3 regions of the Nonomuraea sp. 3-1Str genome follow, and region 3 is predicted to be linked to each of the others. Evidence: riboswitches for the same ligand, from Rfam matches in the RefSeq annotation. Region 3 holds a riboswitch; each other region holds the start of a gene.
What was found. Region 3 has a riboswitch for S-adenosylmethionine ahead of thrC (threonine synthase). Riboswitches for the same ligand answer to the same signal wherever they lie in the genome.
Positions count from the first base shown of each region.

Region 1: another riboswitch for S-adenosylmethionine. It lies ahead of MTP10_RS39575 (GNAT family protein); the one in region 3 lies ahead of thrC (threonine synthase).
Region 2: another riboswitch for S-adenosylmethionine. It lies ahead of MTP10_RS06290 (aminotransferase class V-fold PLP-dependent enzyme); the one in region 3 lies ahead of thrC (threonine synthase).

Region 1 is NZ_JALHBK010000043.1:16,468-21,376, forward strand. It holds gene MTP10_RS39565 (DUF4037 domain-containing protein) at 1-347, shown strand, start outside; gene MTP10_RS39570 (MFS transporter) at 711-1,856, shown strand; SAM riboswitch class I at 1,936-2,027, shown strand; gene MTP10_RS39575 (GNAT family protein) at 2,035-2,655, shown strand; gene MTP10_RS39580 (hypothetical protein) at 2,708-3,172, opposite strand; gene MTP10_RS39585 (MerR family transcriptional regulator) at 3,715-4,800, opposite strand.
Region 2 is NZ_JALHBK010000002.1:532,838-537,746, forward strand. It holds gene MTP10_RS06280 (NADH-quinone oxidoreductase subunit D) at 1-706, opposite strand, end outside; gene MTP10_RS06285 (DoxX family protein) at 853-1,539, shown strand; gene MTP10_RS06290 (aminotransferase class V-fold PLP-dependent enzyme) at 1,543-2,865, opposite strand; SAM riboswitch class IV at 2,910-3,025, opposite strand; gene MTP10_RS06295 (TerC family protein) at 3,156-3,893, shown strand; gene MTP10_RS06300 (cytochrome P450) at 3,893-4,909, shown strand, end outside.
Region 3 is NZ_JALHBK010000038.1:45,927-50,835, forward strand. It holds gene MTP10_RS38155 (cold-shock protein) at 302-502, opposite strand; gene MTP10_RS38160 (MoaD/ThiS family protein) at 777-1,052, opposite strand; gene thrC (threonine synthase) at 1,098-2,330, opposite strand; SAM riboswitch class I at 2,344-2,485, opposite strand; gene MTP10_RS38170 (RNA polymerase sigma factor) at 2,565-3,119, opposite strand; gene MTP10_RS38175 (trehalose-6-phosphate synthase) at 3,151-4,596, shown strand; gene MTP10_RS38180 (hypothetical protein) at 4,614-4,909, opposite strand, start outside.

The sequences.
Region 1 (4,909 bases), on a different contig from region 3:
GCTCGGCGGAACTGGGGGAGTCCTTGGGCCGGGCGCTGGCGGCGCGGACGTGGCGCGAGCGCGAGGCGGCGCTGGCGGCGGCGTACGGGAGGGTGGCCTCGACGCAGAACCGGCTGGGGCTGGCCGCGACGCTGGATGAGCGGGTGCGCGGCTTTCACGACCGGCCGTTCCGGGTGATCGGGGGCGACCGGTTCACGCAGGCGCTGCTGGAGGCGGTGTCGGATCCGGTGATCCGGGGGTTGCCGCTGGTGGGGTGTGTGGACCAGGTGTCGGACTCGGTGGATCTGCTGCTGTCGCCCGCACGGGCTCGGGCGGTCGCGGGGGCGGCGCTCGGCCTGGTGGCCTGAGGTGCGGGCGGGGGCTGCCGGCCCCCCGCGGGTGCCGTGTTGCACCAGGCCGGGTGGATGTGTCGAGGATCGCAACGATCGTCCTGATGCTTGCCCTGACGGCCCGGCTGTTGCGGCGGCGAGGCGGTCACGGCTCGGACCCCGCTGAGGCGGTGTGACAGAGAACCCGACCGGGCTCGATCGGCGGTTGAGGTTGGGGTCTGAGGAACGTCCGAACCGGATCGTGCGCTTCGGGCGCCGGCAGGCTGGACGCGATCCTGCCGCCAGCAGGCGGTGAGGGCGGGCCTTCGAGGAAACTGAGTGCAAGGGGATCGATATGCCTGATGGATGTGATGGATGGCTGGGGGACGGGAGGAAGCCCGGGTGAGTGCCGCGCGGTTGATCTTCGCAGCGCAGGCCTTACGCGGCCTGGCGTACGGACTGGCCGCCGTCCAGCTCGCCACGCTGCTGCTGGCCGAGGGGCTGCAGGCCGCCGGGGTCGGTCTCGTGCTGGCCGCCGTGATGGCCGGGGGCGCGCTGGCCGGCATCGCCCTGGCCCGCTGGGGCGACCGGTTCGGCCGTCGCCGCTCCTACGCCGTGTTGTGCCTGGCCCTGGCCCTGTGCGGGTCGCTGATCGCGGTCGGAGCTCCGGTGTGGCTGCTGTGCCTGGCCGCTCTGTCCGGCGCGCTGTCGGTCGAGGTGGTCGAGTCCGGGCCGTTCACCACCGTGGAGCAGGTCATGCTGGATGGCAGCGGCGTGGCCGTGCGCGGTTTCGGCCTCTACAACGCCGTCGCCGCCACCGCCGGGACCGCCGGCGCGCTGCTGGGCGCGCTCCCGCCCTCGCGGTTGCTGCTCGGCGGGGTGTTGCTGGCCGTGGGCGTGGCTGGTGCGTTGCTGGCCCTGCGGCTGCCCGCTTCGCTGGAGGTGGCCTCGACTCAGGTCTCCGCGCCGGTCCGGCCCCGCCCGGTCGTGGTCCGGCTGGCGGCGCTGTTCGCCGTGGACAGCCTGGCAGGGGGTTTCGTTGCGCAGGCCTACCTGGCCTACTGGCTGGGCGTCCACTACCAAGCTGACACGGCGAGCATCGGGCTGCTGTTCGCGGGCTGTGCCGTCCTGCAGACCGCTTCCTTCCTCCTCGCGCCGGTCCTCGCGGCCAGGATCGGACTGCTGAACACGATGGTCTTCACCCACCTGCCGAGTAACCTGCTGCTGATCGGCGTCGCCTTCGCCTCAGAGTTCCCGGTGGCGGCGGGGCTGCTGCTGGCCCGCGCCTGCCTGTCCTCGATGGACGTGCCCACCCGCCAGGCCTACGTCATGGCCATGGTCCCGCCCGCCGAGCGCATCACCACAGCCGTCGTCACCAACACCGCCCGCTACCTGACCCGGCCCGCCGGTCCCGCGCTCGCCGGGCTGCTGCTGCCCCTGGGTCTGGGCTGGCCGTTCCTCATCGCCGGGACCGCCAAGACCCTCTACGACCTGACCCTGTGGCGGATCTTCCGCCGCGTCGAACTCCCCACCGAAGGCACATCGTGATCTAGGTGGCCAGGGCCGGCTTCGCCGCGTTCTTCACTGTTGACGTGGTTGTCAGTCGTTGGGGACAATCGATCTTCGGTGATCATCCAGAGGATCTGAGGGACCTGGCCCTGTGACGGTCCGACAACCTGCCCAGTACGGGCAAGGTGCCAACGCCAGGAACGATGAGGAAGGTCTGATGAGTGTTCAGCTCGATGTTCCTGTGCTCGCTGGTTCGTTGGTGCGGCTGGAGCCGTTGACGATGGAGCACGCGGCCGACCTGGCGGCGGCCGCGGAAGAGGACCGGGCGTCCTACGGGTTCACGCTGGTTCCCCGCGGGAGCGAGATGCGGGGGTATGTGGCGACGCAGTTGGCCAGGCGTGGGTTGACGCCGTTCGCGCAGGTCCGGGTGCGTGACGGCAAGGCGGTGGGGTGCAGGGGCTTGTGGGATCCGCGGTCATGGCCGGATCGGCCGGCCCTGCGAGCGATCGAGATCGGCTTCACCTGGCTCGCGGCGTCGGCGCAGGGCAGCGGGATCAACGCCGAGGCGAAGCTGCTGCTGCTGGGGCATGCGTTCGAGTCCCTGGGGGTCGCGCGGGTCGATCTGAAGACCGACGCCCGCAACCACCGGTGCCGGCGGGCGTTGGAGCGACTCGGTATCGGCTTTGAGGGTGTCCTGCGCAACTGGTCGATGTCCTGGGCACCCGGCGAGGAGGGGATGTTGCGGGACTCGGCGATGTTCGCGGTGGTCGCGTCCGAATGGCCGGCTGTCCGGCAATCCCTCATGACCCGGCTGGCCTCAGTGGGCACGCCCGGATGAGTGTCCGGCCCGGCGGCGTCGTGATCGACGTCATCCTTGGCCGGGCTCGGAGTCAGACGGTCTCACCCAACTGTTCGGCCAGCTGCTCCAGTCCACCCTTGATGAGTCGCCCGTACTCGTCGTCGCCGAGTGCGCCGATCCCGGCCCGCGCCTGCCGGAGGTGCTCGCGGGCGCGGTCGAGGTCGCCCAGCTTGCGGTAGCACTCGCTGAGGTTCAGGTGCAACGACGGATACAGGGCGGCCACCGAAAGCGGCACTCCGGCCTGGGCCACCCGCTCATCCGTGATCAGGCCGACGGCGGCAAGCGCCCGCAGATCCCACATCAGCTCCTGGTGCACGTCATCCTGCACATCGGCCATCGAGTGGGCAAGGACGCAGACATGCAGCGGGTCGCCTCGCTCGCCGCCGATGTCGTCCCAGATCTGCGCGAACAACTCGCGAGCGGCTTCGCGCCGGCCTTGATGGTGATGCAACTCCACCCCCCGGCCGATCCGGGTCATCGTCGGGTCGGCGGTCATGAGCGGCTCCCTCACGGTCGCAGGTGATCATGGTCAGCCTACTTGCTCTACGTCTCGTACAGACCTTCAAGCCGCTGACCAGCGAGAACGATCGGTAACCCCAGACAGCCGTCGAATATGACCCCGTACGGCGAGATCCAGTTGCGGACTGACCGTCGCCTGGATCTGACCGGCCTGCCGGTGAATGCACGCTGACAATCAGCAACCTGCGATGTCACGCAGAACTGTGTTGGGGCGCTAGGCGGCGGAGGCCGCATAGCTGCGGAGGAAGGCCCGCACGCCTGCGGTGACGAGCCGGGTGACTTCCTCCTGGGGGAGCGGGATGGCGCCGTAGAAGGTCTGCTGGTTCACGTCGTGAGCAAACCCCAGCGTCAGACCCAGCACAAGCTGCGGACGAGACCCGCGCGGTGGCCAAGACCACCCTGCACCGGCTCGCCCCCTTCAGCCCGCTCCCGATGCAGCTGCCCTTCCGTCCGGAAGGAGACATACCGCGCGTCAACTGGGGTCGGCTGCACGGATCACCGGAGTCGAGTGCATGCCGCTCACTCCTGCTGCTGGAGCTCCATGACGTCGGCGACCACGCAGCTGGCGTTGTCGGGACCGCCGGAGCCGTTGGCGAGGGCGATGAGTTCGCGGACCGCCTGCTGCGGCTCGCTGATCTCGGAGAGCACCCGGCGGGTCTTCTCGGTCGGCACGACGGTCGACAGGCCGTCGGAGCAGAGCAGGTATCGGTCTCCCTGCTGAGCTTCGTGCAGGCGCATGTCAGGAGTGTCATCGGCTCCGTGGCCCAGGGCTCGAATCAGCAGCGACCGCTGGGGGTGGGAGGCGGCTTCTTCCGGGCTGATGCGTCCTTCCTCGACCATCGACTGCACCATGGTGTGGTCGTCGGTGATCTGGAACAGCCTTCCCTCGCGCAGGAGGTAGACGCGGGAGTCGCCGATGTGGATGAGGGCCAGTTGCGAGCCGGTCCAGAGCATTGCGGTGAGTGTCGTGCCGGCCTCCTCGGAAGCGGGGTCGACCCCGGCGATGCCGTTGACGGCCTGCTTGGCCAGTTCGACGGCGTCTTCGAGGACGTCGAGGAGGTTGCCCTCCGAGATGCTCTCGGTTTCGAGGTGCTTGAGCGCGTCGACGGCGGCCGCGCTGGCTGGGGCTCCTTGATTGCCGTAGCCGTCGGCGACGGCGAGCAGGCGGGTCCCGGCGTAGGCGGTGTCCTGGTTGCTCTCGCGGACCAGGCCCGTGTCGGACAGTGCGGCGTAACGGATTCCCAGAGGCTTGGCGGTCGAAGACATGGCAGGGTCCTTCCATGACAGGTGGTCGATGAGGAAGGCGGCCAGGTCCCGCCGTGCGGCGGTGTCGGCCTCGACCTGGACCCAGAACGTGCGGATCTCCTGGGCCGCCGGGCCCGCATCCAGCGTGCAGACGCGCTGGATGCGCGCCAGCGGCATCCCCAGGCGGCGAAGCCAAGCGACCAGCCGGGCCTGATCCAGCTGCTCCAGTGCGTACAGGCGGTATCCGGTCACCGGGTCGACGCGGGCGGGGGCCAGCAGTCCGAGCTCGTCGTAGAGACGCAGCGCCTTCGGCGACAGCCGGGACGCCTTCGCGAATGCCCCGATGGTCAGCAACCCCATGCTCGCTCCTCCTCATGCCGAGCACATCGCCCGGCCCCACCTAGGCTGTGGCCTCCCCCAAGGTGAAGGTCAACCAACGATTTCGGGAGGAGCGTGGTCGGCCCTCAGG
Region 2 (4,909 bases), on a different contig from region 3:
AGGCGCGGGCGATGGGGCCGCTGACGCCGTACTGCATGATCTGCTCGCGTCCGAGCACGCCCACGCCCTTGGTGCGGGCCAGGAAGATCTCGTTGCCGAGGATGAGGTCCTCGATGTCGGGGACGCGGCGCCGGGTCTCGGCCACCGCCTCCGACACCCGGTCGAGCCATCCGTACGGGAGCTCCTCCTTGAGGCCGCCGACCCGGTTGAACATGTAGTGCATGCGGCCGCCGGAGATCTCCTCCATGACGCCCTGGATGCGTTCGCGCTCGTTGAAGGCGTAGAAGACGGGGGTGATCGCGCCGAGCTCCAGCGGATAGGAGCCGAGGAACATCAGGTGGCTGAGCACCCGGTTGAGCTCGGCCAGCAGCGTGCGGGCCCAGACGGCGCGGACGGGCGGCTCCATGCCGAGCAGGCGCTCGGCCGCGATGACCACGCCCAGCTCGTTGGCGAAGCCGGACAGCCAGTCGTGCCGGTTGGCCAGCATGATGACCTGCCGGAAATCGCGGACCTCGAACAGCTTCTCGGCGCCCCGGTGCATGTAGCCGATGATCGGCTCGGCCGTGGCGATGCGCTCGCCGTCCAGGGTGAGGCGCAGCCGCAGGACGCCATGGGTCGACGGGTGCTGCGGGCCGATGTTGAGGATCATGTCCTCGGTCGCCAGCTCCTTCGCGCCCGCGCCGATGCCGACCACGCGTTCCGTCATAGGGCCCATGCTGCCACCGGTCGCCGTGGTGATCCAGCGCGGGGTGGACGGCCCCGTCCGGTCGGGGTCGGTCAAGGAACGGTATGGACGCGCATCGCCAAACCGGACGGCGGGGAGATATAGCAGCAAATGGGGGGAGAATCACCATGAAGAGAGTGATGTTCGATCTGGCCGCGCTCATTGTGCGGATCGTGATCGGCGTGATCTTCGTGGCTCACGGATTGCAGAAGTGGCAGGGTGGTCTGGGGGCCGTGTCGAAGATGATGGGCCAGAGCGGAGTGCCGCTGCCGCAGCTCGCCGCCGCGTTCACGGCCACCGTGGAGACCGTGGGGGGCATCCTGCTGATCATCGGCCTGCTGGTGCGGCCGGCGGCGGTGGCGCTGCTCGTCGTGCTCGGCGGCGCCTTCGTGTTCGTCCACCGCGGGCATGGGATCCTGAGCTCCAGCGGGGGCTGGGAGCTCGTCGGGGCACTGGGGTCGGTGTGCCTGCTGCTTCTCGTGCTGGGAGGCGGGCGGGCGAGCGTCGACCAGGTGCTCACCCACTGGTACCGGCGCAAGGCCGAGCACCGTCACGCCGCGCAGGAGACGGCCGGCGCGTCCGCAGGAGCCGCGCCTGCCGCACCCACCAGGGCGGCGCCTGTCCCGCCTGCCGAATCCCAGCCCGCGCCGCCGACGCAGCCCATGCCCAGGAGCACGCCCGCGGAGGACACGACGGCGCCCCGGCAGCACCCTCCGGACGACGGCTCACACCGGCCCGGCAACCTCAGCGACCAGGACATGAGCGACCTTGACGCGCTCTTCAACGACGAGCACCGCAAGCCACCCAACCGGTGACGGTCAGGCGGGGCGGCGGGCGGCGAGGTCGCGCAGGGCGCCGACGAGGCGGTCCACGTGCTCCTCGGTCGTCCCGATGCCGATCGAGGCCCGCACCGCCGAAGCCGTGCCGTCCTCGCAGCCGCCATCGGTCTCTCCCAGCAGGTGCCGGACGAACGGGTGCGCGCAGAACTTGCCGTCGCGCACCCCGATGCCGTAGTCACCCGACAGGGCCTCGGCGACCTCGCGCGCAGTGAGCCCGTCCACGGTGAACGACACGATGCCCACGCGCGGGTGGTCCGGCCCCCACAGCGACAGCTCCCGTACGCCCTCGATGGAGGCGAGTCCGGTGCGCAGCCGCGCGATCAGCCGCTCCTCCTCGCGCACCAGCGCCGTCCAGCCCGTGGCGGTGAGTGCGTCGCAGGCGGCGGCCAGCGCGATGGCGCCCAGCACGTTCGGTGTGCCGGCCTCGTGGCGCGGCTCGGGGTCGTCGTGCCACTCGGTGATCCCGTCCTCGCCCGGCGCGACGGACCGCACGGCTCCGCCGCCCTTCAGGTACGGCTCGCCCGCGGCCAGCCAGTCGCGGCGCCCGATCAGCACCCCGGCCCCGAACGGCGCGTACAGCTTGTGGCCCGAGAAGGCCACGTAGTCGAGGTCAAGTGCCGTCAGGTTGAGCCGACGGTGCGGCACGAGCTGGGCGGCGTCCACGAGGATGCGCGCCCCGTGGCGGTGCGCGATGTGCGCCAGCGCCGCGATCGGCCACAGCTCGCCGGTGACGTTCGACGCGGCGGTCACCACGAGCAGCTTGGGCCCGTCCACGGCGGCCAGCGCCTCGTCGGCCGCGCGGACGGCCTCACCGGGGAACGCGGGCGCGGCGAGCCGCACGACCCTCTTCCACGGCAGCAGCGAGGCGTGGTGCTCGGTGTCGAACACGACAGTCGTGGTGCCGGCGGGCAGGCAGCCGGCCAGCAGGTTCGTGGCGTCCGTGGTGTTGCGCGTGAAGATGACCGCGTCGTCGGGACGGGCGCCGGCGAAGGCGCGGACCGTGTGGCGCGCCTGCTCGTACCGGGCGGTGGTGAGCTGGGAGGCGTAGCCGGCGCCGCGGTGGACGCTGGAGTAGGCCGGGAGCGCGGCGGTGACCGCGGCGCTGACCGGCTCCAGACAGGGAGCACTGGCGGCGTAGTCCAGGTTGGCGTACCCCACGAGCCGCCCGCCCCTGACCGGCACCTCCAGATCGGCGCCGAGCACGGCCGGGATCGGCCGGTGGCCACGCGGATGCGACGTACCGGCGGACGCGCCGGCGGTGGACTGGGCGGGGGCGGAGCCGAAGATGCTCAACGTGGACAAGGCGAACCTCCTGCAAGGCCATCGGACCCCTGGAGCAGCCTCGGAGCCCGCGCTTGCCCGCCACACCTCGTGACGGACCAGGTCTTCACCCGGGGCACCCCGCCGCGGACGCGAGGGTTGCCGGCCAGCTAGCCGGGGCTTCGTGCTGGCACTCATGACCTACGTCCGAACTATAACCGACAGTCCCCGATGAATCGCAACCTCGCGAACTTCCTCGGCACCCGACTCGTTGGACCTGGGAAACCGGCCGTCCCCGACCGAAATGTGGAGGTAAGCAGATGCTGGATTGGGTGACCGACCCTCAGATCTGGATAGGGTTCTTCACCCTTGTCGCTCTGGAGATCGTCCTAGGCATCGACAACATCATCTTCATCTCCATCCTGGCCGGCAAGCTGCCGCCCGAGCAGCGTGACAGGGCCCGCGTGCTCGGTCTCGGGGCGGCCCTGGTCAGCCGGCTGCTCCTGCTGCTGGCGCTGTCGTGGGTGGTTCGGCTGACGGCCCCGCTGTTCGAGGTTTTCGGCCAGGAGATATCCGGGCGCGACCTGATCCTGCTGCTGGGCGGGCTGTTCCTGCTCGCCAAGAGCGTCACCGAGATCGGGCACAGCATGGAGCTGAAGGAGGAGGACGGCAAGAAGCGCGTGGCCACCTCGTTCGTCTCGGTCATCCTGCAGATCATGGTGCTCGACGTGGTGTTCTCGCTGGACTCGGTCATCACCGCCGTCGGCATGGTGGACGAGCTGGGCGTCATGATCGCGGCCGTCATCGTGGCGGTGCTGGTGATGCTGTTCGCCTCGGGACCGATCAGCAGGTTCGTGGACCTGCACCCGAGCATCAAGATGCTGGCCCTGGCGTTCCTCGTGCTGATCGGGGTGGTCCTCGTCGCCGAGGGGCTCGGTCAGCACATCCCGAAGGGCTACATCTACTTCGCCATGGCCTTCTCCGTCATCGTGGAGCTCCTGAACATCAGGATGCGCGGCCGCCACTCCAAGCAGCTCGCCACCTCGGAGGAGCCTCCTAAGATGCAGTAGTGCGCTTTGACCCCCGGAATCCGGATTTCGTCGCCCACCCGTACGGCGTCTACGACGAGCTGCGCCGTACGGACCCGGTGACCTACTACGAGCCCACCGACCAGTGGCTGATCTCCCGGCACGCCGACGTGAACGCCCTGCTCAGGGATCGTCGCCTGGGCCGGACCTACCTTCACGTGGCGACGCACGAGGAGTTCGGCAGGACGCCCGAGCCGGACTTCCAGGAGCCGTTCTGGAGGGTCAGCCGGAACGGCATGCTCGAAGTCGAGCCGCCGCTGCACACCCGGCTGCGGCGGCTCGTGTCCAAGGCGTTCACGCCGCGCATGGTGGAGTCGCTGCGGCCCCGCGTGCGGGCGGTCGCAGGGGGCCTGGTGGACGCGTTCGTGGAGAAGGGCGGCGGCGACCTCATCGCCGAGGTCGCCGAGCCGCTGCCGGTGACGGTCATCGCGGAGATGCTGGGCATCCCCGAGTCGGACCGTCACCTGCTGCGCCCCTGGTCGGCCGACATGTGCGGCATGTACGAGCTCAACCCCACGCCGGAGGCGCAGCACGCGGCGGTGCGCGCGGCCGAGGAGTTCGAGGGCTACCTCAAGGCGCTGGCCCGCGAGCGCGCCGCCGACCCCGGCGACGACCTGATCAGCGCGCTGGCCGGCATCGACGAGCTGACCGAGGACGAGCTGGCCGGCACCTGCGTGCTCCTGCTCAACGCCGGCCACGAGGCCACCGTGAACGGCACGGGCAACGGCTGGTGGTCGCTGTTCCGGCACCCGGACCAGCTCGCCCGGCTGCGCGCGGACCGGTCCCTGCTGCCCACGGCGGTCGAGGAGCTGCTGCGCTACGACACGCCGCTCCAGCTCTTCGAGCGCTGGGTGCTGGAGGACATCGAGGTCCACGGCACGCGCATCCCGCGCGGGTCGGAGGTGGCGCTGCTGTTCGGCTCGGCCAACCGGGACCCTGACGTGTTCGACGACCCGGACCGGCTGGACCTGGGACGGGCCGACAACCCGCACATCTCG
Region 3 (4,909 bases):
GACCTCCCAGATGCAGGGTGGCTTGCGGCGGATCGAGCCGACGCCCGCGACGGCATATGGGTCCGCGTCTCCGTTGGCGGACCCCATCGTCCCGATCCCAGGTGCTGGCACTCACATACAGAGAGTGCCAACGAACTGTTTAGCACTCTACCCGGTCGAGTGCAAGCGAGCACCGCAGGCGCCCAGGTCAGCCGCACGGCGGGCCCCGGAGGGACCCGCCGTGATCTTCGACGAGGGTGCGAGGGCAGGCCGTACGGACTGCGCTGCCGCGCGGCCTGCCACTGGACGCCAGCGACCTGGGTCAGACAGCGCGGACGGACTCCGCCTGCGGCCCCTTCTGGCCCTGTGTGATCTCGAACTCGACCCGCTGGCCCTGTTCGAGAGAGCGATAGCCGTCCATCATGATTGCCGAGTAATGGACGAATACATCCTTACCACCGTCTACCGCGATGAAGCCGTAGCCCTTGTCCGCGTTGAACCACTTGACGGTGCCCTGCGCCACTTCCGACTCCTCTTACTGGGCTCGCGGATCCCGCCCATTCGTCCGCGAGACCCGCAATCGCCACGACTTATGGCAAAACAGCCGGACGATCGTCCTCGACCATACCTGTGGCACGGCGTTTGGCAACAGAGTCAACCCGCAAACCGCGCAATTCCTCTCAACGGTTTCCCTAAGGGGATGTATGGGCACATGGCCAAAGTAGTTCAACATTGAATATCCGGGAAAAGCAGAAGGCGCCCACGAGGGGCGCCTTCAGGGAGCGATGCGGGGGGCGTCAGCCGCCGGCGACCGCGGGGATGATGGAGATCTGGACCCCTTCGGGCGCGGGCGTGTCCAGACCCTGCGCGAAACGGACGTCCTCTTCTCCCACGTAAACGTTGACAAAACGACGAATCTTGCCCGATTCATCCAGAATTCGCGCGCCGATCCCCGGGTAGTCGGAGTCGAGCTTTGCGAGGACGTCACGAAGAGTCGTGCCCTCGCCACTCACTTCCGCGTTTCCGCCGGTGTACGTGCGCAGGATGGTGGGAATCCGTACAGAAACACTCATGATTAAGTCGCCTTTCCTGGTTGAACGGGCAGCCGCGTGCGGCGGTCAGACAGCCGCGCGGAACGCGTCGAGAGAGGGCTTGATCACAGCCGTGGGCTGGGCGTCCCCGGAGACCGCGTCGAGCGTCTTGAGCCCGTCGCCGGTGTTGAGCACCACGGTCTCCGCCTCGGGGTCGAGCCGCCCGCTCTCGGCGAGCTTCTTCAGCACGCCGACCGTGACGCCGCCCGCCGTCTCGGCGAAGATGCCCTCGGTCGAGGCGAGCAGCTTGATCGCGTCCACGATCTCGGCGTCCGTCACGTCCTCCACCGCGCCGCCGGTGCGGCGGGCGATGTCGAGCACGTAGGGGCCGTCGGCGGGGTTGCCGATGGCCAGCGACTTGGCGATGGTGTCGGGCCTGACCGGCTGGACCACGTCGTGGCCGGCCTTGAAGGCGGCCGACACGGGCGAGCAGCCGAGCGCCTGGGCGCCGAACACCTTGTACGGCCGGTCCTCGACCAGCCCCAGGGCGATCAGCTCCTTGAAGCCCTTGTCGATCTTGGTGAGCTGGGACCCGGAGGCGATCGGGATGACGATCTGCTCGGGGAGCCGCCAGCCGAGCTGCTCGGCGATCTCGTACGCGAGCGTCTTGGAGCCCTCCGCGTAGTACGGCCGGAGGTTGACGTTGACGAACCCCCACTTGTCGCCCATCGGGTCGCCGATCAGCTCCGAGCAGAACCGGTTGACCTCGTCGTAGGTGCCGTCGATGCCGATGAGCTTGCCGCCGAACACCCGGGCCATGGCGATCTTGGCCTGCTCCAGGTTGGCGGGGATGAACACGCAGGCGTCGAGCCCGGCCCGGGCCGCCGCGGCCGTCACCGCTCCGGCGAGGTTGCCCGTGGAGGAGCACGACAGGGTGTGGAAGCCGAAGTTGCGCGCCGCCTCGACGGCGATGGCCACGACCCGGTCCTTGAAGGAGTGGGTGGGGTTGCCGGAGTCGTCCTTGACGTACAGGGACTTGAGGCCGAGCGCGCGGCCGAGGTTGCCCGCCTTGACGAGCTTGGTCCAGCCGGGGTTCATGTTCGGCTTGGTGGCCACGTCGGCGGGGACGGGGAGCAGCGAGCGGTAGCGCCAGATGTTGGCCGGGCCCGCCTCGATGTCCTCGCGACGGACGTCGCCGAAGGAGTAGGCCGCCTCTAGCGGCCCGAAACACTCCAGGCACGCGAAGCTCGGACCGAGGTCGTAGCGGGTGCCGCACTCGCGGCAGGACAGGGCGGTGGCAGGACCGAAGTCAAGCGACATGAAGCGAGGCCTTCCCTCATCTTCGCCCGCGGCCACCTTGACCGCAGACCGGAATTGGCACCTTGTCCCGGTCGGCCTCGCCAGGTCGCGAGTCTCAAGCCGGGAGGGTTGCCGGGGCTTCGCAGGGCCGGTCCCTCCACCCCTCTGGATGAGCAATATTCAGTTGTCGCATCAGACTGTACCCGGCCACGCGCCGCCGCCGTCCACTCGTCTCATAGCATGAGACGAGTGATCTCACCGGTAGTCGTCGCCGAGCGCCGCCTGAACGTACTTGCGCGCCTGGTGGATGCGCGACTTGGCGGTGCCGAGCGGGATGCCGAGCTGCTCGGCCACCTCGTTGTAGTCGAGCTGGACGATGTCGCGCAGCACCAGCGCCTGGGCCAGGTCGGGCTTGTCGGCCTCCAGCGCCTCCATGGCGTCGAGCAGGTCCAGCCGCGACCCCGCGATGACGCTGACGCGCGCCACGTCGGGTTTCTGCACCGGCAGCTCCTCGGAGGTCTGCTCGGCGGCCCGCCGCTTCAGCGACCGGTACGTGGTCCGCGCGCAGTTGGCCGTCACGATGTGCAGCCACGTGCTGAACCTGGCCCGCCCCTCGAAGCGACCGATGTTGCGGGCCACCGCGAGCAGAGTGTCCTGGGACGCCTCCTCGGCGTCCTGGCGGTAGGGGAGAATGCGGGCACAATGCCGCATCACGTCGGGCTCGATCCGCTTCAGGAGCTCGCCGAGCGCGCGATGATCTCCGGCTGCGGCGGAACGGGCCAGTTCCTCGGTTAGCTCATCAAGCGCCATAGCTGGGATCCTATGATCGGAGGGAGGTTAAATGAACAGTGTCCTGGTCGCCTCCAACAGAGGCCCGGTCTCGTTCACCGTCGACGACGACGGCGCGCTGACCATGAAACGCGGCGGCGGGGGGCTGGTGTCCGGGCTGTCCGGAGTGACCAGGGACCACGGTGTGCTCTGGGTGTGCGCCGCGCTGTCCGACGGTGACCGCATCGCCGCCCGGCAGGCCCCCGGAGGCCGGCTCGACCACACGGGCTACGACACGGGCGCCCTGCGGATGCTCGACATCCCGGCGGCGACGTTCCACCGCGCCTACAACGCGGTGGCCAACTCCACACTCTGGTTCGTCAACCACCTGCTCTACGACACCCCCAATGCGCCCAGTTTCGGCTCCAGGTTCCTGCGCGAGTGGGAGTCGTACCGCGACTACAACGGCGCGTTCGCGCTGGCCCTGGCCGAGGAGGCCCACCACGGGGCCCGCGTCATGGTGCAGGACTACCACCTGACCCTCACCCCCGCCATGCTCCGGGCCGAGCGGCCCGACCTGCGCATCGCCCACTTCAGCCACACGCCGTGGGCGCCGCCCGAGTACTTCTCGCTGCTGCCCGACGACGTGGCCCGCGAGGTGCTCGAAGGCATCCTGGGCGCCGACCACGCCGGCTTCCTGGCCACACGCTGGGCGGACGCGTTCATGGACTGCTGCCGGGCGCTGCTCGGCGCCAGGGTCGACCACGCGGCCCGTACGATCACCCACGAGGGCCGTACGACCCGCGTCGGGGTGCACGGCCTCGGGGTCGACGGCGACGCGCTCTGCGAGCGGGCCGGCGAGCCTGACGTCGAGTCGCACATGGCCGCGCTGCGCGACCAGGTCGGCGACCGCGCCCTGATCGTCCGCATCGACCGGACCGAGCTGTCCAAGAACATCGTGCGCGGCCTGCTCGCCTACCGCGAGTTCCTGGCCGCCCACCCCGAGTGGCACGGGCGGGTCGTCCACCTGGCCTTCGCCTACCCGAGCCGGCACGACCTGCCCGAGTACCGCGAGTACACCGCCTCGGTGCAGCGGTGCGCCAAGGAGATCGAGGACGAGTACGCCACCGAGGACTGGGACCCGCTGATCCTCAACGTCAACGACGACTACCCGCGCTCGCTGGCCGCCTACCGGATGGCCGACGTGCTCCTGGTCAACCCGATCCGCGACGGCATGAACCTGGTGGCCAAGGAGGGCCCGATCCTGTCGCCGCGCGCCGCCCTGGTGCTGTCGCGCGAGGCCGGGGCGGCGGCCGAGCTGGGGCCGCACGCCCTCGTGGTCAATCCCTACGACATCAGCGACACGGCCGGCGCGCTGCACGAGGCGCTGGTCATGCCCGAGGAGGAGCGGGTGCGCCGCCGCCGGGAGCTGGTGGCCGCCGCCACGGCGCTGCCTCCCGAACGGTGGCTGGAGGCGCAGCTCGACGCCCTGGACAAGCTCGGCCCCATCCAGGGCTGACCGGCCGAAGGCCACCTTCATCGCCAGGTCGCGCGCTTGAGCACGCCGGCCAGGCCCGGGGTGTTCCACTGGTCGACGACGAGCACCTTGGTCCTCGGCAGGTACCATTCGCGCTGGATCCACCTCGACCTGACCTCGGCGCCGTCGTAGGTGACGCAGGTGGCCTTCCATTCGCGGTAGTACGCCTTGTGGCCGGGGCCGACCTGACGCAGGCCCTTGACCCTGGCGGCGCCGAGCCTCTCGCCCCACCTGCGGTCGTGCGGGCAGGGCTGGACGTCGGTGGCCGGGTAGAACGGGCGCTCGGCGGTGTACG